DNA from 3 places in the Lentzea sp. NPDC060358 genome. Region 1 is predicted to be linked to each of the others. Evidence: riboswitches for the same ligand, from Rfam matches in the RefSeq annotation. Region 1 holds a riboswitch; each other region holds the start of a gene.
The links. A riboswitch is a leader RNA that binds a small molecule or an ion and turns the genes downstream of it on or off. The one in region 1 is predicted to bind glycine.
Positions count from the first base shown of each region.

Region 2: it holds a riboswitch for glycine, as region 1 does, so the genes downstream of both, gcvP (aminomethyl-transferring glycine dehydrogenase) here and gcvH (glycine cleavage system protein GcvH) in region 1, are expected to answer to the same signal.
Region 3: it holds a riboswitch for glycine, as region 1 does, so the genes downstream of both, gcvT (glycine cleavage system aminomethyltransferase GcvT) here and gcvH (glycine cleavage system protein GcvH) in region 1, are expected to answer to the same signal.

Region 1 covers NZ_JBHXCW010000163.1:11,084-17,607, reverse strand. Annotated here, with positions in the region: gene ACFWGZ_RS28380 (winged helix-turn-helix transcriptional regulator) at 1-252, shown strand, start outside; gene ACFWGZ_RS28375 (L-serine ammonia-lyase) at 260-1,624, opposite strand; gene gcvH (glycine cleavage system protein GcvH) at 1,668-2,051, opposite strand; glycine riboswitch at 2,114-2,207, opposite strand; gene ald (alanine dehydrogenase) at 2,435-3,547, shown strand; gene ACFWGZ_RS28360 (TetR/AcrR family transcriptional regulator) at 3,603-4,283, opposite strand; gene ACFWGZ_RS28355 (MFS transporter) at 4,295-5,743, opposite strand; gene ACFWGZ_RS28350 (hypothetical protein) at 6,091-6,273, shown strand; gene ACFWGZ_RS28345 (hypothetical protein) at 6,273-6,524, shown strand, end outside.
Region 2 covers NZ_JBHXCW010000170.1:10,878-17,401, reverse strand. Annotated here, with positions in the region: partial or broken gene ACFWGZ_RS28990 (Clp protease N-terminal domain-containing protein) at 1-967, shown strand, start outside; glycine riboswitch at 1,024-1,119, shown strand; gene gcvP (aminomethyl-transferring glycine dehydrogenase) at 1,271-4,162, shown strand; gene ACFWGZ_RS28980 (hypothetical protein) at 4,217-4,405, opposite strand; gene ACFWGZ_RS28975 (class I SAM-dependent methyltransferase) at 4,418-5,023, opposite strand; gene ACFWGZ_RS28970 (DUF3224 domain-containing protein) at 5,076-5,453, opposite strand; gene ACFWGZ_RS28965 (hypothetical protein) at 6,003-6,380, shown strand; gene ACFWGZ_RS28960 (helix-turn-helix transcriptional regulator) at 6,491-6,524, shown strand, end outside.
Region 3 covers NZ_JBHXCW010000236.1:4,715-11,238, forward strand. Annotated here, with positions in the region: gene ACFWGZ_RS33685 (GNAT family N-acetyltransferase) at 1-23, opposite strand, end outside; gene ACFWGZ_RS33690 (acyl-CoA dehydrogenase family protein) at 130-1,266, shown strand; gene ACFWGZ_RS33695 (CaiB/BaiF CoA transferase family protein) at 1,263-2,387, shown strand; gene ACFWGZ_RS33700 (hypothetical protein) at 2,724-2,903, shown strand; gene ACFWGZ_RS33705 (helix-turn-helix transcriptional regulator) at 3,068-3,562, shown strand; gene ACFWGZ_RS33710 (hypothetical protein) at 3,689-4,045, shown strand; gene ACFWGZ_RS33715 (DUF3817 domain-containing protein) at 4,060-4,362, shown strand; glycine riboswitch at 4,408-4,498, shown strand; glycine riboswitch at 4,499-4,591, shown strand; gene gcvT (glycine cleavage system aminomethyltransferase GcvT) at 4,689-5,783, shown strand; partial or broken gene glyA (serine hydroxymethyltransferase) at 5,797-6,524, shown strand, end outside.

The sequences.
Region 1 (6,524 bases):
CCGCTGCGCTTCAACGAGCTGCGCCGCCGCGTCGACGGGGTCAGCGAGAAGATGTTGTCCCAGACCCTGCAGGCCCTGGAGCGCGACGGGCTCGTGCACCGCGAGGCGCAGCCCACGAACCCGCCGCGGGTCGACTACAGCCTCACGCCGCTCGGGCGCGAGACGGCCGAGCGGCTGCTGTCGCTGATCAGCCTCCTGCAGGCGCGGATGCCCGAGGTGATCGAGGCGCAGCAGGCCTACGACGCCCGCTGAGGCGCGGTCAGCACTCGATGACGTTCACGGCGAGCCCGCCGCGGGCCGTCTCCTTGTACTTCACCGACATGTCCTTGCCCGTGTCGCGCATGGTCTTGATGACCTTGTCGAGCGACACGAAGTGCGAGCCGTCGCCGCGCAAAGCCATGCGCACGGCCGTGATCGCCTTGATCGACGCGACGGCGTTGCGTTCGATGCACGGGATCTGCACCAGGCCGCCGATCGGGTCGCACGTCAGGCCCAGGTTGTGCTCCATGGCGATCTCGGCCGCGTTCTCGACCTGTTCCGGGGTGCCGCCGAGCACCTCGGCGAGACCGCCGGCGGCCATCGAGCAGGCCGAGCCGACCTCGCCCTGGCAGCCGACCTCGGCGCCGGAGATCGACGCGTTCTCCTTGAACAGCACGCCGATCGCGCCCGCGGTGAGCAGGAACCGGACCACGCCGTCGTCATCGGCCCCCGGCACGAACCGCGTGTAGTAGTGCAGGACCGCCGGCACGATGCCGGCCGCGCCGTTGGTGGGCGCGGTGACGACCCGGCCGCCCGCCGCGTTCTCCTCGTTGACGGCCAGCGCGAAGAGCGTCACCCAGTCCATGACGCGCAGCGGGTCGGTGACGAAGTGCTCGCCCTCCAGCCGCTTGCGCATCTCGGCGGCCCGGCGGCGCACCTTCAGGCCGCCGGGCAGGGTGCCGTGCTCGGTGCAGCCGCGCTCGACGCACTCCTGCATGACGTGCCAGATGTGCAGGAGCCCCGACCGCACCTCGGCCTCGGTCCGCCACGACAGCTCGTTGGCCATCATGATCTCGCTGATCGACAGGCCCGTCTCGCGGCAGCGCGCGAGCAGCTCGTCGCCGGTGAGGAACGGGTGCGGCAACGGCGTGGAGTCGGGCTTGATGCGGTCGGTGCCGGAGGCGTTCTCGTCGACGACGAACCCGCCACCGATCGAGTAGTAGACGGCGTGCTCGACCGACACCCCGCCGCTGAACGCCTCGAAGCTCATCCCGTTGGGGTGCAACGGGAGCGACTTGCGGCGGTGCATGACGAGGTCGCGGTCGTGCCGGAAGCCGATCTCGTGCGCGCCGCCGAGCCGCAACCGTCCACTCGCGACGATCTCCTCGACGCGGCCGGCGGCGACCGCCGGGTCGACCTCCTCCGGCAGGTTGCCCTCGAGGCCGAGGAACACGGCCTTGGGGCTGCCGTGGCCGTGCCCGGTCGCGCCGAGCGAGCCGAAGAGCTCGACGTGCACGCGGTCCACGGTGGACGCGCGCTCGCCGAGCTTGTCGACGAACATCGCCGCCGCGCGCATCGGGCCGACCGTGTGGGAGCTCGACGGTCCGATGCCGACGGAGAAGAGGTCGAAAACGCTGATCGCCACTGATCAGTCCTTCGTGGTGGTGGGGCGGTCAGTCGGACCGGTGTCAGTCGGACTTGGTCAGCTCGGCGTACTTCGCCGCCGTGAGCAGGTTCTCCGCCGACTCGACGCGGACCCTGAACAGCCAGCCGGCGCCGTACGGGTCGCTGTTGACGATCGCCGGGTCGTCCACGACGGCGCTGTTGACCTCGATCACCTCACCGGTGACGGGCGAGAACAGGTCGCTGACGGACTTGGTCGACTCGAGCTCGCCGCACACCTCGTTGGTGATCACCTCGGCACCGACGTCGGGCAGCTGGACGAAGACGATGTCTCCGAGGGCGTCCGCGGCGTACTCGGTGATTCCGCAGGTCAGCGGGTCCTGGGTGCCCGGCGTCCAGTCGACCCACTCGTGCTCGGTGGTGTAGAGCAGGTTCTCGGGGAACTGCACGGCGACTCCTCTGCGTCGTGACGGGTCGGGACACTTGCGCCCCCTCCGCCGTGCAGAGTTGCCTACCCCGAGCGGTCTTGCTGCCTGAGAGTGTGCGGGAGCTTGCCCCTTCGGCGCCCCGACTCAGCTCGTCGAGGTCTCTCCCACTCGGGTTGTGGTGCACGGAGGCACCGCGGCCGGTCTTCAGTTCTCGGGGCGCACGCTATGTGCGGGCCCCGCCGGGTGTCAACGCGAACGGGGTCGAGTCACACGCGAGCGCAAACCAAGTAGCTCTGTCCTAGATGAACAACCACACCCGTCTTGGATAGTGCGATCAGCACAGTGACATGACCTTCCCACTGCCCCACATTGTGAGATGTCGGCCACCGAACGGAGGAGTCATCGTGCGGATCGCAGTTCCCCGCGAGATCAAGAACCACGAGTACCGCGTCGCTCTCACCCCTGCCGGTGCGCACGAGCTGACGAGCCGCGGCCACGACGTGTTCGTCGAGCAGGGCGCCGGTCTGGGCTCCGCGATCACGGACGAGGAGTACCTCGCCGCGGGCGCCAAGGTCCTCGCGACCGCCGACGACGTGTGGGCCGAGGGCGACCTGGTCCTCAAGGTCAAGGAGCCGATCGCCGAGGAGTACCCGCGCCTGCGCGCCGGCCAGACGCTCTTCACCTACCTCCACCTCGCCGCCGACAAGCCGCTGACCGAGGCGCTGCTGGCGTCCGGCACAACGGCCATCGCCTACGAGACCGTGCAGCTGCCGAACCGCGCGCTGCCGCTGCTCGCCCCGATGTCCGAGGTCGCGGGCAGGCTCGCCCCGCAGGTCGGCGCGTTCGCGCTGATGAAGCCCTCCGGTGGCCGCGGCGTGCTGCCCGGTGGCGTCCCCGGTGTCGCCCCGGCCCGCGTGGTCGTCATCGGTGGTGGCGTGGCCGGCGTCAACGCCGCCACGATCGCCGTCGGCATGGGCGCGGACGTGCAGATCCTCGACACCAACGTCGACCGCCTGCGGCAGGTCGACGCCCAGTTCCAGGGCCGGCTGCGCACGCTCGCGTCCAACGCGTTCTCCGTGGAGCAGGCCGTCCGCGAGGCCGACCTGGTCATCGGCGCCGTGCTGGTGCCGGGCGCCGCGGCCCCGAAGCTCGTCTCGAACGCGCTGGTCGCCGAGATGAAGCCGGGTTCGGTGCTCGTCGACATCGCGATCGACCAGGGCGGCTGCTTCGAGGACTCCCGCGCCACCACGCACGCCGAGCCGACCTACGAGGTGCACAACTCGGTGTTCTACTGCGTGGCGAACATGCCCGGCGCCGTGCCGCGCACGTCGACCTACGCGCTGACCAACGTGACGCTGCCCTACGCCGTCGCGCTGGCCGACAAGGGCTGGGAGACGGCGTTGAAGGACGACCGTTCGCTCGCCCTCGGCCTGAACGTCCACGCCGGACAGCTGACCAACGGCCCGGTGGCCGAGGCGACCGGCCTCGCGCACACGCCGCTGGAGTCCGTCGTCTGAAGACCAACCGGATGAATGAGGCCCCCGCACGCGTGAATCGCTGCGGGGGTTTCGCCTATCTGAGGGCCGCGACGCGGGCCTTGATGCCGTCGATCACGCAGTCCAGCCCGAACTCGAACTGCCCCTCGAGCGACCACACCGCCGGATCGTCCAGCATCTCGACGTAGCGGGGGTGCTTGTCCCGGTACAGGTCGGCGATCTTGCCCAGGTCCGGCGGCGGCTGGTCCATCTTGCCCGCGCCGGCGAAGTTCACCTCGGCGATCGCGAATCCCATGACGAAGCTCGACACCGTCGACGCCGACAGGGCCGCCTCCGCCATCGTCAGCCCGGCCGCGCGCATGGGTTCGAGCATCGCGTCCGACATCGCCACCGCGTTCGGGCCGATGGTCGTGTGCTCCCCGATGGCCCGCACCCACCACGGGTGCTTCTGCGCGAGACGGCGCAGCGTGTGCATCATCCCGCGCAGTGCCGGCTCCCACTCCGCGCCGGGAGCCGGCAGGTCGAACTCGCCGTAGATCTCGTCCAGGCAGAGCTCGATCAGCGCGTCCTTCGTCGGGACGTGCCAGTACAGCGACATCGGGGCCGCGCCGAGCTGCGCGGCGAGGTTGCGCATGGAGAGCTTCTGCATGCCGTGCTCGTCCAGCAGCTCCAACGCCTTGCGCACGATCGCCTCACGGCTCAGGCCGAGGGGCTGGCCGCTGCTGGGCCTGGGCTTGCCGAACCACACGCTGTCCACGAACAGCGATATTAGGCACGCCGCAGCAACACGCTGGCCACAACACCTCCCAGGAACACCCCGACGGCGCCGATCGCCAGGCTGACTCCCATGCCGCTGGAGAACGCCTCGCGCACGACGGTGACGTCCGCGCCGCTGTGCAGGGCCTCGCTCAGCGACCGGCCGGGAACGCCGTCCGGCAGCGAGGCCGCGAACCGCGCCGACAGCAGCGCGCCGAGCACCGCGATGCCGAACGAGGAGCCCAGCTCCGTCAGCGTGCCCGACAGGCCGGAGGCGATGCCGGCGCGTTCCGGCGGGATCGACCCCATCAGCGCGTTGACCGCGACCGGTTGCGACACCCCGACCCCGACGCCGATCAGGACCAGTCCGGCCAGCGTCGGCGGGTAGGTGGTGCCGACCGGCAGCAGCGCCACGCCCGCCGCGACGATCGTCATGCCGAGCAGGATCGCCTTCCCGGCGCCCAGCCTCACCACGAGCTGGCCCAGCGTGTTGCTGGTGACGAGCAACGCGATCGCCATCGGTGCCACGCGGACGCCCGCCTCCAGCGGGCTGTAGCCGAGCACGCCCTGCAGGTGCTGCGTCAGCAGGAAGAGCGAGCCCGCCATGCCGAACGCCGCCAGCACGCCCGACGCCACCGCGCCGGTGAAGCGGCGGTCGGAGAAGAACGCGAGGTCGAGCATCGGCTCGGCGGTGTGCCGTTCCCACCAGGCGAACCCGGCCATCGTCACGAGGCCGACGGCGACCGGCACGCCGAACTCCGGTGAGCCGAAGCCGTGCTCCGGCACCGAGATCACCGCGTACACGAGCGCCACCATGCCGATGATCGACAGCACCGAGCCGACCACGTCGGGCCTGCGCACGGCCGGGTCCTTCGACTCCGGCACCAGGAACGCGACGGCCGCGATCGCGAGGACCGCCACCGGCACGTTGATCAGGAACACCGAGCCCCACCAGAAGTGCTTGATCAGCGCGCCGCCGATCACCGGCCCCGCCGCGAACCCGAGGCTCGACACGGCGGCCCAGATGCCGATGGCCTTGGGTCGTTCCCGGTCGTCGAACAGCTGCATGAGCACGGCGAGCGTGCCCGGCATCAGCACCGCGGCGCCGATCCCCATGAACCCGCGCGCCGCGATCAGCGCCTCGGACGAGCCGGCGTAGGCCGCCACGGCGCTCCCGGCGCCGAACAGCACCAGCCCCGTCAGCAGCGCCTTCTTGCGGCCGAACCGGTCGCTCAGCGACCCGGTCGTGAGCAGCAGGCCCGCCAGCGCGAGCGAGTAGGCGTTGATCATCCACTGAACGTCGGCGGTGCCGGCCCGCAGCCCGGTGGAGATCGACGGGATCGCCACGTTCAGCACGGTGTTGTCCAGCACCACGACCATCACGGACAGGCAGAGCACGCCGAGCACGGCCCAGCGCTGCGGGTGCGGCGCCACCCCGGTCTCTGCGGTCGTCGAAGTCATCTCGTCCCCCTTACGGTGTACGAGCAACTTACAGCGTACGAGACCCCGGGGCGCAAGCAGGTTTTTCGCGACAGGCGGTGCCAGGAAAAAGAGGGGAAAATTAAAGGGCGGCCGCGCTCAACCAGCCTGGGGGTCACTGGGAGCGGGGCCGCCGTCACCAAATATAGCGGGCTTCCCGGTGGCGCGCCCAGCACCCCCGCCCAAACGCGACGGAAAAGTTTCCCCGACTGGACCACCGCCCGTGTCGGGCTCGTCCAGCAAACGAGTGAATTCCCGGTCTCGCGGTGCGGCGAGCAGGGGCGACGGCCGATGAAGACGGAGTCGGGTGTGCCTCGATAGGAGATTCCATGGCTGAACCACAGGGATGGATCCACTGCCACGACCCGTTCGGCCGGGACAGGTCGATGACCGTTCTCGTCGAGAACGACCGGGTCCTGCTGGTCACGCCGCCGGGCGAGACGGCTGTGATGTCCGCCACCCAGACGCGCCGGCTCGGCTCGTTGCTCGACCAGGCCACGGCGAAGATGTGATGGACGAGGTCCTGCGCGACGCGGTGCTGCAACGGCTGGCACAGCTGGAGAAGGCGGCCGAGCACGGTGAGGCCGAGGCGCTGGTCCCGCTGGCCAGGGCGGAGATCAACCGCCTCGCGGACGGCTGGCGGCTGCTCCTGGAGGTGCACCAGCCCGACGAGGACAGCCGGTGCGAGGCGTGTCCTGGCTGGTGGCGGCACCGCCGGTGGCCGTGCCAGGTCTGGAACACCGCGCACCGGCACCTGATCGGC
Region 2 (6,524 bases), on a different contig from region 1:
GCCTAGCGTTGCCGCCATGACCCCCACTCCTTCCCCGCAGGTCGTGAAAGTGCTGGCCGCCGCCGTGCAGCGGGCGTTCCGGCTCGAGTTCGGGTTCGTCGGCACCGAGAACCTGCTGATCGCGCTCACCGACACGACCGGTCCCGGCCGCAAGCTCGGGGTCAAGTCGTTGCGGGCCCAGGCGATGGCGCGCGGCACCGAGCACTGGGCCGGTGGCGACGGCGGTCCCGCCGAGGCCGGGCCCGAGGTCACCGCGCTGATGCGCGCCGCGCACCACCAGGCCCGCGTCGAGACCGCGTTGCCTCCCAGCGTCGCGCTCGACGCGTGCCTCGCAGCGGCGGTCGGCCAGGCCGGTGACGGCGTGCTGACCACGACCCACCTGTCGCTCGCTCTGCTGTCGCTCGAGTTCGGGCGGGTGGCGGACCTGATGGTGGTGCGGCGCGTCGACGTCGAGGCCGTCGCCGCGGCCGTGCGGGAGGCGGCCGAACCGGAGGAGGCGCCCGCCGTGTGGCTGCTGCGCAAGGCGGGGGCGCTGGAGGGGGAGTCCGGCGGCGGGTACGTGCGGTGGCTGACGAAGCTCGTCGTGCGCGGCCAGGGGCTGGGCGGGCCGGTGCTCACCGCGGTCCGCAATGAGGCCGAACGGCTCGCCGTCGCCGGGGAGCGGCCCGTCTCGTCCGCCGACCTCGTCGCCGCGGTGCTGACGCTCGACCACCAGCTGAGCGCCGCGGGCAGGAGGCTGAAGCCGGAGTTCGAGTCCGGCGGCGCGACCGCCCTGCGCCAGGCGGGAGTGGACCGGGCGGCGCTGCCCGCCGGCGGGTCCGTGGACCGCGCGGTCGAGCGGGCCAAGCTCGTCGCGGCCCGGCGCGGGGACGACGTCGTGGGCACCCGGCACTTGCTCGTGGCGCTGCGCGACGACCCCGAGGACCCCGTCTCGGGGGCCTTGAGCGGTCTTGGTGCTGAGATGTAGGCCGCGTCACTAGGGACTAGCTGGGCGGCCTGCGGGTATTCTTCTCGGGTAGTCGCTGAACTCAGGCGGGAGAGACCGGGCCCCGAGCCCGGCGCCGAAGGAGCAAGTCCCTCCCCGGGAACCTCTCAGGCACCCAGGACCGCCCGAGCGAGACGCCTCTGGAAAGTGGAGCCCCGCCAGGGGATCCCGCCGACGGTGAAAGCCCGCTCCCACAGCGGGTGAACCTCTCAGGCGCCCCTCGGGGTACGGACAGAGCGGGGAGGGCACCAGGACACGTGTGCCCGCAGCCCCCGGAGGCGTTTGATGACGCAGGACCGCATTCCGCTCGCCGCTCTCGAGCACGGCACCCCGTTCGCCGACCGCCACGTCGGCCCGCGCCCCGCCGAGCTCGCGCGCATCCTCGACGTCATCGGCGTCGGGTCGCTGGAGGAGCTGGCGCAGCACGCGGTTCCGCCGTCCATCCACGAACGCGACCTCGTGCTGGACCTGCCCGCGCCGGCCACCGAGACCGAGGCGCTCGCCGAGCTGCGCGAGCTCGCCTCCCGGAACCGGCCGATGACGCAGATGATCGGCCTGGGCTACTACGACACCGTGACGCCGGGCGTGATCCTGCGCAACGTCCTCGAGTCGCCCGCCTGGTACACCGCCTACACGCCGTACCAGCCGGAGATCTCCCAGGGCCGCCTCGAGGCACTGCTGAACTTCCAGACGATGGTCGGCGACCTGACGGGCCTGCCGGTCGCGAACGCGTCCATGCTGGACGAGTCGACCGCCGCCGCCGAGGCGATGACGCTGGTGCGCCGGGCAGGCAAGTCCAAGTCCTCCAAGTTCGTCATCGACGCCGACACGCTGCCGCAGACGCTGGCCGTGATCGAGACGCGCGCCGAGCCGCTCGACATCGAGATCGTCGTCGCCGACCTGTCGCAGGGCATCGAGGGCCTGGGCCTGGGCGGCGACTTCTTCGGCGTGCTGCTGTCCTACCCCGGCGCGTCCGGTGTGGTGCGCGACCAGAAGGCGCTCATCGAGGAGATCCACGCGGCCGGCGCGCAGGCCGTCGTCGTCGCCGACCTGCTGGCGCTGACGCTGCTGCGCGCGCCCGGCGAGATCGGCGCGGACGTCGTCGTCGGCACCACCCAGCGCTTCGGCGTGCCGATCGGCTTCGGCGGCCCGCACGCCGGCTACATGGCCGTCCGGTCCGGTCTGGAGCGCCAGCTGCCCGGCCGTCTCGTGGGCGTCTCCGTCGACGCCGACGGCTCCCTGGCCTACCGCCTCGCGCTGCAGACGCGCGAGCAGCACATCCGCCGCGAGAAGGCCACGTCGAACATCTGCACCGCGCAGGTGCTGCTGGCCGTGATCGCGTCCATGTACGCCGTCTACCACGGCCCCGAGGGCCTGCGCGCCATCGCGACCCGCGTGCACCGCCTGGCCACCGTGCTCGCCACGGGCCTGTGCGAGGCGGGCCTCGAGGTCGTGCACGGCGAGTTCTTCGACACCGTCGAGGTCCGCGTCGAGGGCAGGGCCGCCGAGGTCGTCGCCAAGGCCCGCGAGGCCGGCATCAACCTCCGCAAGGTCGACGACGACGTCGTGGCCATCGCCTGCGACGAGAAGACCACCCGCGCGCACGTCGTCGCGGTGTGGGAGGCCTTCGGCGTCACGGGGTCCGACGTGGACGCCATCGACGCCGACACCGCGGACGGCATCCCGGCCGACCTGCGCCGCACGTCCGACTACCTGACCCACCCGGTCTTCCACGCGCACCGCTCCGAGACGGCGCTGCTGCGCTACCTGCGCGCGCTGTCCGACAAGGACGTCGCCCTGGACCGCAGCATGATCCCGCTCGGCTCCTGCACGATGAAGCTGAACGCCACCGCGGAGATGGAGTCCATCACGTGGCCGGAGTTCTCGACGCTGCACCCGTTCGCGCCCGTCGAGGACGCGGCCGGGCTGCTGAAGATCGTGTCGGACCTGGAGGCCTGGCTCGCCGAGGTCACCGGCTACGACGCCGTGTCGCTGCAGCCCAACGCCGGCTCGCAGGGTGAGTTCGCCGGCCTGCTCGCGATCCGCGCCTACCACCGCGCCAACGGCAACGCCGCGCGCGACGTCTGCCTGATCCCGTCGTCCGCCCACGGCACCAACGCCGCGTCCGCCGTCATGGCCGGCATGCGCGTCGTCGTCGTGAAGTGCGACGACAAGGGCAACATCGACATGGGCCACCTGCGTTCCACGGTCGCGGAGCACGCCGACGACCTGGCCGCGATCATGATCACCTACCCGTCGACGCACGGCGTGTACGAGGACACCGTCCGCGAGGTCTGCGGCCTGGTCCACGACGCGGGCGGCCAGGTGTACGTCGACGGCGCGAACCTCAACGCGCTGATCGGCCTGGCCCGCTACGGCAAGTTCGGCTCGGACGTCTCGCACCTGAACCTGCACAAGACGTTCTGCATCCCGCACGGCGGCGGTGGTCCCGGCGTCGGCCCGATCGGCGTGAAGTCCCACCTGGCGCCGTTCCTGCCGAACCACCCGCTGCAGCCCACCGCGGGCCCGGCCACCGGTGTCGGCCCGATCGCGGGCGCCCCGTGGGGTTCCGCGTCGATCCTGCCGATCTCGTGGGCCTACGTGCGCATGATGGGCGGCGACGGCCTGCGCCGCGCGACCCTGACCGCCGTGGCCGCGGCGAACTACGTGGCGCGGCGGCTGGACGAGCACTACCCGGTCCTCTACACCGGCGAGGGCGGCTTCGTGGCCCACGAGTGCATCCTCGACCTGCGCCCGCTGACCAAGGCGACGGGCGTGACGGTGGACGACGTGGCGAAGCGGCTCGCCGACTACGGCCTGCACGCCCCGACGATGTCGTTCCCGGTCGCCGGCACCCTGATGGTCGAGCCGACCGAGTCCGAGGACCTGGCCGAGATCGACCGGTTCATCGACGCCATGATCGCCATCAAGCGCGAGATCGACCGCGTGGGCGCGGGCGAGTGGCCGGTGGAGGACAACCCGCTGCGCAACGCCCCGCACACCGCGGCCAGCGTGACCGTGGGCGAGTGGAACCACCCGTACACGCGCGAGGAGGCCGTCTACCCGGCGGGCACCGCGGCGCCGAAGATCTGGCCGCCCGTCCGCCGCATCGACGGCGCGAAGGGCGACCGGAACCTGGTCTGCTCCTGCCCGCCGCTCGAGGCCTACAGCAGCTGATCCGGACGTCCGGCGGACAGGGGCGCACTCGGGGGTGCGCCCCTGTCCCGTTTCTCAGACGGGGCAGGCCTCGTCACCGCAGTTCTGGTCGGTGCCCAGGCCCGGTTCGGCCAGGTCGTGCTCGAACGCGAAGTGGAAGCAGTCGGGGTGCATCCGCTCGAACAGCTCGAAGTCCCCGGTCTCCAGCTCGACCGTCTCACCGCACCGCTGGCAGGTCTGTTCTTCCGCTACGACTTCTGGCACCGGCAGATGGTCTCACCCGCGCCGGGCGAACAGGATCGCGCCGTCGTCGCCGAGCAGCCACCGCGCCTCGACGGTGAACCCGGCGTCGCGCAGCCACCCGGCCACGCGCTCCGGCGGCCGCAGATGGACGTGCACGCGCATCGGAAGCCCGCCGTAGCCCTGGGTCTTGAGGTTCGCCCGGTCGCCGACGTGAAAGCCGACCTGCAGCAACCCGTTGGGGCGCAACGCTTCCCGGAAGTGCCCGAACACGCCGGGCACCTCGTCGTCGGGCACGTGGATCAGCGACCACCACGACAGGATCCCGCCCACCGCCGTGCCGAGCGGCTCGGTCATCGACCCCACCTCGAACCGCAGCCCGGGGTGGGTCGCGCGGGCCAGCGCGACCATCGCGGGGGAGAGGTCGATCCCGAACGCGTCCACGCCGAGCCCGTGCAGCCGCGCCGTGATGTCGCCGGGCCCGCAGCCGACGTCCGCGACCGGCCCGTCCACCTCCTCGGCGAACAACCACAAGGCCGCCCGCATGTGCGGCAGCCCGTCGAGCAGCCCGCGCGTGTGGTCGGCGTAGCTGCGCGCCACGGTGTCGTAGGAGGTCCGGGTGTCCGCCAGCCAGTCGTTCACAGGCGGGGAAGCTACTCCTCGGCGGCGTCGTGGACGGGGGCGCGGTCGTCGCTCAGACCTCGTACTCCAGGGTGTAGGTGCCGCTGCCGTCCTCCGCCCAGCCGACGGTGACCGCACCTCGCGCCTTGAGGAACTTCCCGGTGCCGTCGACGACCTCGATGGTGCCCTCCACAGAGTTCCGGTAGGCGCCGACGTGCCGCAGCACCAGCGTGCCGTCGTCGGTCGTGATCTCCTCGAGCGCGGTCGTCCACGCGACGTCGTCGCCGTAGTACATGAGGTACCGGCAGCTGCCGGTACCGGTGATGTCACCCGCGTACGAGAACTGGACGTGCGCCTCGGTCAGCTTGCGGCCCTCGACCTCCTTGTAGGAGCGGCCGTCCCACGTGTTCTCGTCCCAGCTCTTCACGGCGATGGTTCCTGTTGCCTTCATGGGGACCACTGTGCTGGCAATTCCTGACAGTTCGTGTCAGGTTTGATGATCTTTTTGCGAGTCGCCGACGTGTTGGCGTTCAAGCGAGGAACAGTTCGTTCAACCGCATAGGTACACACGAGTCGTGCGGTTCCGTTGGGGCGTGTGCGGCACAACGGAATGGAATCTGGCATAGGTCTTCCGATTGTCGAACCGCTCGAAGCTCTTTTGGGTGAAAACGCTCAAGTGGTCGCCCAGTGGCTTCCGATGTGGTCTGTACTGGTCTCAGGGGGCAGAGATGCCACGCTGCCCACCGTGGTAACGGGTTGGGCGGCCGGGGCGATCCCTCATCGAGCATGAGACCTGGTCACTCGATTGGAGACTCGTGCCGCGGCCGAAGCATCCGGATCCTGACCTGGAGGGACTGCTGCGCAGCCTTGAGAAGCAAGGCTGGCGGGTGGAGAAGGGGAAGAAGTACTTCAAAGCCAGATGCGGCCCACCACACGATGCATGTTTCAAGACAGTGAAGTTAACCCCGTCGAACTCGAATTACACACGCAACCTGCGAGGATGGCTGAAGAGGAACGGATGCTGGAGGGAGGACGCTTGATGGCACGCTCGTACTACGTCGAGGTGACCTGCGTATCCTCGGCCGTTGCCAGGGATCTGGAAAACCACCTGGAGGCCGTGATGGACGCGCTGCAAAGCGAACCGGGCATCGAGGACGCGGACATCGGCGCCAACCTGGAAGACGGCACTGTCGAGTTCTGCCTGCACCTCGACGCCGACGACTCCCCCGACGCTCTGCGCCAGGCGCATCTGCGGGTCCGTTCCGCACTGCACGCGGCTGGCGGTGCGACTCCCGGATGGGACCAGATGATCCAGGCCATCCTGGACGACGACGCGGCGACGACTGTGCGCCCCTCGGAACTCCTCTCCTGCTGCTGAGACCCCCGCGAAGCCCTGCCTCGGACCCGTGGTTGCGAGGCAGGGCTTCGGCGTGACCGGGTTCCGCATGTCGGTGGCGTTTTCCTGACAGTTCGTGTCAGGTTGAGAGGATGAAGTCCAGCCGCCTCATGCAGGTGCTCCTGC
Region 3 (6,524 bases), on a different contig from region 1:
GGCGCGACCTGATGGATCTCCATACCGGTGAGTCTGGCCGACGGGGTGGCGATTTCGCTCAGTTTTTCGCGTGACGGCGACACGCGCCGGTCATGGCGTGGATCACCTGCCGGTGGTTTCGTGGAGGTCATGGCAGAGCGTCGATCGCGGTGGATGGACAGCGACCTGGACCAGTTGCGCCAGCTCGCGCGCACGTTCTTCGAGAAGGAGGTCACGCCGAACGTCGAGCGCTTCGCCGAGCAGAAGCAGGTCGACCGGGAGCTGTGGACCAAGGCCGGCGAGCTCGGGCTGCTGTGCCTGAGCATCCCCGAGGAGTACGGCGGCGGTGGCGGCACGTTCGCGCACGAGGCCGTACTGCTCGAGGAACAGGCACGCGCCGGCGACAGCGCGTGGGGCAACAGCGTGCACAGCGGGATCGTCGCCCACTACGTCAACTCCTACGGCACCGAGGAGCAGAAGCGGCGCTGGCTGCCCAAGCTGGCGTCCGGCGAGTACGTCGGCGCGATCGCGATGACCGAACCCGGCGCGGGCTCCGACCTCCAGGGCATCCGGACCAAGGCCGTGCGCGACGGCGACGAGTACGTCATCAACGGCTCGAAGACGTTCATCACCAACGGCGTGCACGCCGACCTCGTCGTCGTGGTCGCCAAGACCGACCCGGCGCAGGGCGCGATGGGCATCTCCCTGCTCGTGGTGGAGAAGGACATCCGGCGCGGCCGCGTGCTCGACAAGGTCGGCATGAAGGGCCAGGACACCGCCGAGCTGTTCTTCGACGACGTGCGCGTACCCGCCTCGAACCTCCTCGGCGAGCAGGAGGGCCAGGGGTTCGTCCAGCTCATGCAGCAGCTGCCGCAGGAACGCCTGATCATCGGCGTCTGCTCGATCGCGGGCATCGAGGCCGCGGTGGAGATGACGCTGAGGTACGTGAAGGAGCGCCAGGCGTTCGGCAAGGAGCTGATCAAGTTCCAGAACACCCGGTTCAAGCTCGCCGAGTGCGCCACCGAGGCGGCCGTGACCAGGGCGTTCATCGACGAGTGCGTCGAGAAGCACCTGCGCGGCGAGCTCGACGTGCCGACCGCGGCGATGGCGAAGTGGTGGGCCACCGACCGGCTGACCAGGGTCGTCGACGAGTGCGTGCAGCTCTTCGGCGGCTACGGCTACATGAACGAGTACCCGATCGCCCGTGCCTGGTCCGACGCCCGCGTGCAGCGGATCTACGGCGGCACGAACGAGATCATGAAGGAAATCATCGCGAGGTCCCTGTGAGCGGTCCTCTCGAAGGTCTGAAGGTCGTCGAGCTCGCGGGCCTCGCGCCCGCGCCGTTCGCCTGCATGGTGCTCGCCGACCTGGGCGCGGACGTCGTGCAGGTGCACAAGCCGGGGAGCCGCTCGACGGTTCCCGGCGACTTCCTGGGCCGCAACCGGCGCTCGATCGCGGTCGACACCCGCCGGCCGGAGGGCTCGGAGCTGGTGCTGAAGCTGGTCGAGCGCTCGGACGTGCTGGTCGAGGGCTTCCGGCCGGGCGTCACCGAACGGCTGGGCATCGGGCCGGCGCAGTGCCTCGCCCGCAACCCGCGCCTCATATACGGGCGCATGACCGGTTGGGGTCAGGACGGGCCGCTGGCCGACCGCGCCGGGCACGACATCAACTACATCGCGGTCGCCGGCGCGCTGGAGCCGCTGGGCCGGGCCGGCGGGCCGCCGTCGTTCCCGATCAACCTGCTCGGCGACTTCGGCGGGGGAGGGCTGCTGCTCGCCCTCGGCGTGCTCGCGGCGCTGTACGAACGGGAACGCTCCGGGCGCGGCCAGGTCGTCGACGCGGCGATGGTCGACGGGGCGGCGCTGCTGACGACGTTCCTGCACGGCATGAAGTCCGCGGGCATGTGGTCCGGCGGGCGCGGCGAGAACATGCTCGACGGCGGCGTGCCGTTCTACGACGTCTACGAGGCCGCGGACGGGCGGTTCGTGGCCGTGGGCGCGCTGGAGGAGAAGTTCTACGCCGACCTCGTGCGCGTGCTGGAGCTGCAGGACGCGCCGTCGCGCAACGACCCGGCGAAGTGGCCCGAGCTGCGGGAACGGATCGCGGCGGCGGTGAAGACCAGGACGCGGGACGAGTGGGCCGAGCTCGCGGGGGACACCGACGCGTGCCTGGCGCCGGTGCTGAGCCCGCAGGAGGCGGCGCGGCACCCGCACAACGCCGCGCGGGAGGTGTTCGTGGACGTCGCCGGGGCGGTGCACCCGGCTCCGGCACCCCGGTTCGACCGCACGCCGACGGCGGTTCCGACCCCTCCGGCCGAGACCGGGGCGGACACCGCGGAAGTGCTCGCGGACATGGGTGTGGCGGACGCCGAAATTGTGGAACTGCGGCGGTCCGGAGTAATTGGATGAATGTTCGGGTGCGCATTAAACAGCGCCACGAAGGCGTGACGGAGCGTGATGCCGGCGGTTCGGCATCCGGGTGAGGCCCGGTGCACCTGCCTTCGTCCAAGCTGTGGGATGCGAGGGAGTCCGTGTTCACCTCGTGCCCAGGACATCGGCGCTGGACAGGGACCTCTTTAGCCGCCATTCGGGTGACATCGGGCGCCGTGCAGGCGTGCGCCGCTGGCAGAACCTCGCCCGAGTTGGGCGTGGTCGTTGTTCATCGCAAGGGTGAATGAGGGAGCATGTCGGGTGACACGGCGGTCCGCCGCCTCAGCTGAGAGCGACATGGACGGAGAGGTACCTGTGAACCTCAAGAAGGTGCTAGTGCTGGCGGTCGTCGCGCTGGTGCTGTTCCTCCTGATCACCCGGCCCGAGGAGTCCGCCGGGGCGGTCCAGACGGTGCTCGGCTGGCTGCGCGACGGAGCGGAGTCGATCATCACCTTCATCAGGAGCCTCTTCGGGACGGCGACGCCGATTCGCTAGTGACCCACGGTGATCTTCGGCCGTTCGCGTTGAGCCGGACGGGTGGAATGCGGCCAATCACGCACTGGTAACGGGTGTTCTGGGGATTCAGGGTCTGGTGATTGTCAGACCTACCGAATACCTTCCGCTGCAATGGCCGATCCCCGACCGACGAGGAGGCATGGATGGTCGAGGACTCCGGGGTCCACGAGCTCTTGAAGCAGTGGGCGGCTGAACGGTCTGACGACGCAGAGATGCAGGAGGTGAACCGGATCAAGAACGCGTGGCTCGCTGAGGCTCCCCCCTCGGCGCCAGGCATCCCCGTGCAGCGGGGTGCCGCACGGAGCGGGTCGCGTGGCTTGGTCAAGGTCGACTCGGCGGATCCGGCCTACGTGGCCGCGATGCGCAAGCGGGCGCCGGAGGCACCCGAGGCGTTGCTCGCCGCCGCAGCGAGCTACTGGCAGCTCGTCGGTGACGTCAGCGAGGCCGAGCAGTGGTGGGACGCGGGCATCAGCCCGCTGGACCAGCGCGCGCTCGACTACCGCGCTGCCGGCCTGACGCCCGCCGACCTCGGGAGGCGCCTGGGACCTATGACGGTTCTCCAGCACCTTCGCCGTGGCTCCGCCGCGGCCTGGTGCGTCGCACGTCTGCAGAGGCAGCGCCGGGACGGCGTGGCGTAGGACGGACGGGCTGCCGGAGGCGGCAGCCCCGTACCCATGACGCTCAACCCTCACGGGCGGCCTCCTGATCGGAGGCCTCACCCAAGTAGTGTGGAGGCCGTGCGCGGCCTCCTTACTCCCCAACGCTTGCTGATCGCGTTCGCCTGTCTGGCGGCGCTGGTCGTGTGTTGCGGGCTCGCGTACTGGCAGTGGCAGCGCTTCGAGTCCGCCAGCGGCACCTTCCAGAACCTCGGGTACGTGCTGCAGTGGCCGCTCTTCGGCCTCTTCCCCCTCTTCATGGTGTGGCGCTTCCGCCGCCTGGCTCGCCAGAACCGTGACGGGGCTCTCCCCGCACCGGAGCCGGTTGCACCCGCCGCCACGCCGGTGACTACGGTTGACGCCGTCAGACCCGCGCCTGTCGAGCACTTCGACGACGAAGAAGACGCGGAGCTCGCGGCCTACAACCGCATGCTCGCGGACCTCCACGCGCGGGACGGTCGTTGAGCGAAGGCGGGCAGATGAAGGGTGCGTTGACCCGGTTCAGGGTCATGGCTTACGTGGTCGGTGTCTTCCTGCTGCTGCTGGTCGTGGCGATGGTGCTCAAGTACGCCGCAGACATGGGCGGCGCGATGAAGGTCGTCGGCCCGATCCACGGCTTCCTCTACGCCATCTACCTGGTGCTTTCCGTCGACCTGGCGCTGAAGCTGCGCTGGTCGATCAAGGGCACCCTGCTGGTGCTGCTCGCCGGGACGGTCCCGTTCCTGTCGTTCTGGGCCGAGCGCAAAGTGGTCGAGAAGACCGCGCAGGGCGTGCCGTTGTGACGTTTGGCCTGCTAGCGTCTGGGGCTGACAACTGAACACGGCCGTCGATGTCGCGCGGGAGAGCTCTCTTCAGCGAGAGCGCCGAAGGAGCAACTCCTCCCCGGAATCTCTCAGGTGCAGGTACCGCACGACGAAGGCAACTCTGGAAAGCAGGCCCACCGGCCTCGCCCACGGTGCAAGTCGCGCGTCCGCGCGGCGAAGCTCTCAGGCTCATGACAGAGGGGGAGGCTCGCTCTAGTGGAGGAGTCTCCGATGGACCGTGTCATTCTTCTGTTGCCTCAGCCGGCCGCGTCCGGCTCTTCGGCGCACCCTGGAGGAGCGTTCTGATGTCCCGCCTCACGCCTCTGAACGCCGAGCACGAGCAGCTCGGCGCGATGTTCACCGACTTCGCGGGCTGGCGGATGCCGCTGCGCTACTCGAGCGAGCTCGCGGAGCACCACGCGGTGCGCACCACCGCGGGCCTGTTCGACCTCACGCACATGGGTGAGATCGTCCTCACCGGACCGCAGGCGGGCGAGGCCCTCGACTTCGCGCTGGTCGGCCACATCTCCGCGCTGGCCGTCGGCAAGGCGCGCTACACGATGATCACGCAGGCCGACGGCGGTGTGGTCGACGACCTGATCGTGTACCGGCTGGGCGACGAGGAGTTCATGGTCGTCGCCAACGCCTCGAACGCCGCCGTCGTCGCCGAGGCGCTGGCCGAGCGCGCCGCCGGGTTCGACACCGTCGTCGCCGACAGGTCCACCGACTACGCGCTGATCGCGATCCAGGGCCCGAAGTCCGTCGAGATCCTCTCCGGCCTGACCGGGACGGACCTCGCGACGGTCAAGTACTACGCCTCGTACCCGTCGACGGTCGCGGGCGTCGACGCGCTGCTGGCCCGCACCGGCTACACCGGCGAGGAGGGCTTCGAGCTCTTCGTCGCCCCCGCCGACGCCCCCGCGGTGTGGGCGGCGCTGCTGTCGGCCGGCGAGGCGCACGAGCTCAAGCCGTGCGGCCTCGGCTGCCGCGACACGTTGCGCCTCGAGGCCGGGATGCCGTTGTACGGCAACGAGCTGACGACGTCGCTGACGCCGTACCACGCCAACCTGGGCCGCGTGGTGAAGCTCGACAAGCCGGGCGACTTCGTGGGCCGCGAGGCGCTCGCCAAGGTCGCGGAGTCCGGTGTGGACGCGGTCCTGGTCGGGCTGAAGACGCCCGAGCGCCGTGCCCCGCGGCACGGCTACGCGGTCCTCAACGGCGACGAGGTCGTGGGCGGGGTGACGTCGGGCGCGCTGTCCCCGACCCTCGGCTACTCCGTCGCCATGGCCTACGTGTCCCGCGCGAGCTCCGAGCCGGGCACCTCACTGCTGGTCGACGTCCGCGGCAAGAAGCAGCCGGTCGAGGTCGTCGCACTTCCGTTCTACAAGCGCGCCAAGTAGGGAGATCTTCCAGATGTCCGAGCAGTTCAACGCCTCCCTCGCGGAGTACGACCCCGAGGTCGCCGAGGCCGTTGCCGCCGAGCTGGCGCGCCAGCAGGGCACCCTCGAGATGATCGCCTCGGAGAACTTCACGCCCGTCTCGGTCCTGCAGGCCCAGGGCTCGGTGCTCACCAACAAGTACGCCGAGGGCTACCCCGGCCGCCGCTACTACGGCGGCTGCGAGCACGTCGACGTCATCGAGCGCCTGGCCATCGAGCGCATCAAGGCGCTCTTCGGCGCGGGCTTCGCCAACGTCCAGCCGCACTCGGGCGCGCAGGCCAACGCCGCCGCGATGTTCGCCCTGCTCCAGCCCGGCGACACGATCCTCGGCCTGGACCTGGCGCACGGCGGCCACCTCACGCACGGCATGCGCATCAACTTCTCCGGCAAGCTCTACAACGTCGTGCCGTACCACGTGGCCGACTCCGACGGCCTGGTCGACATGGCCGAGGTCGAGCGCCTGGCCGTGGAGCACAAGCCGAAGCTGATCGTCGCCGGCTGGTCGGCCTACCCCCGCCAGCTGGACTTCGCCGAGTTCCGCCGGATCGCCGACTCGGTCGACGCGTTCCTGATGGTCGACATGGCGCACTTCGCCGGCCTCGTGGCCGCCGGGCTGCACCCGTCACCCGTGCCGCACGCGCACGTCACGACGACCACCACGCACAAGACCCTGGGTGGTCCTCGTGGCGGTGTGATCCTGTC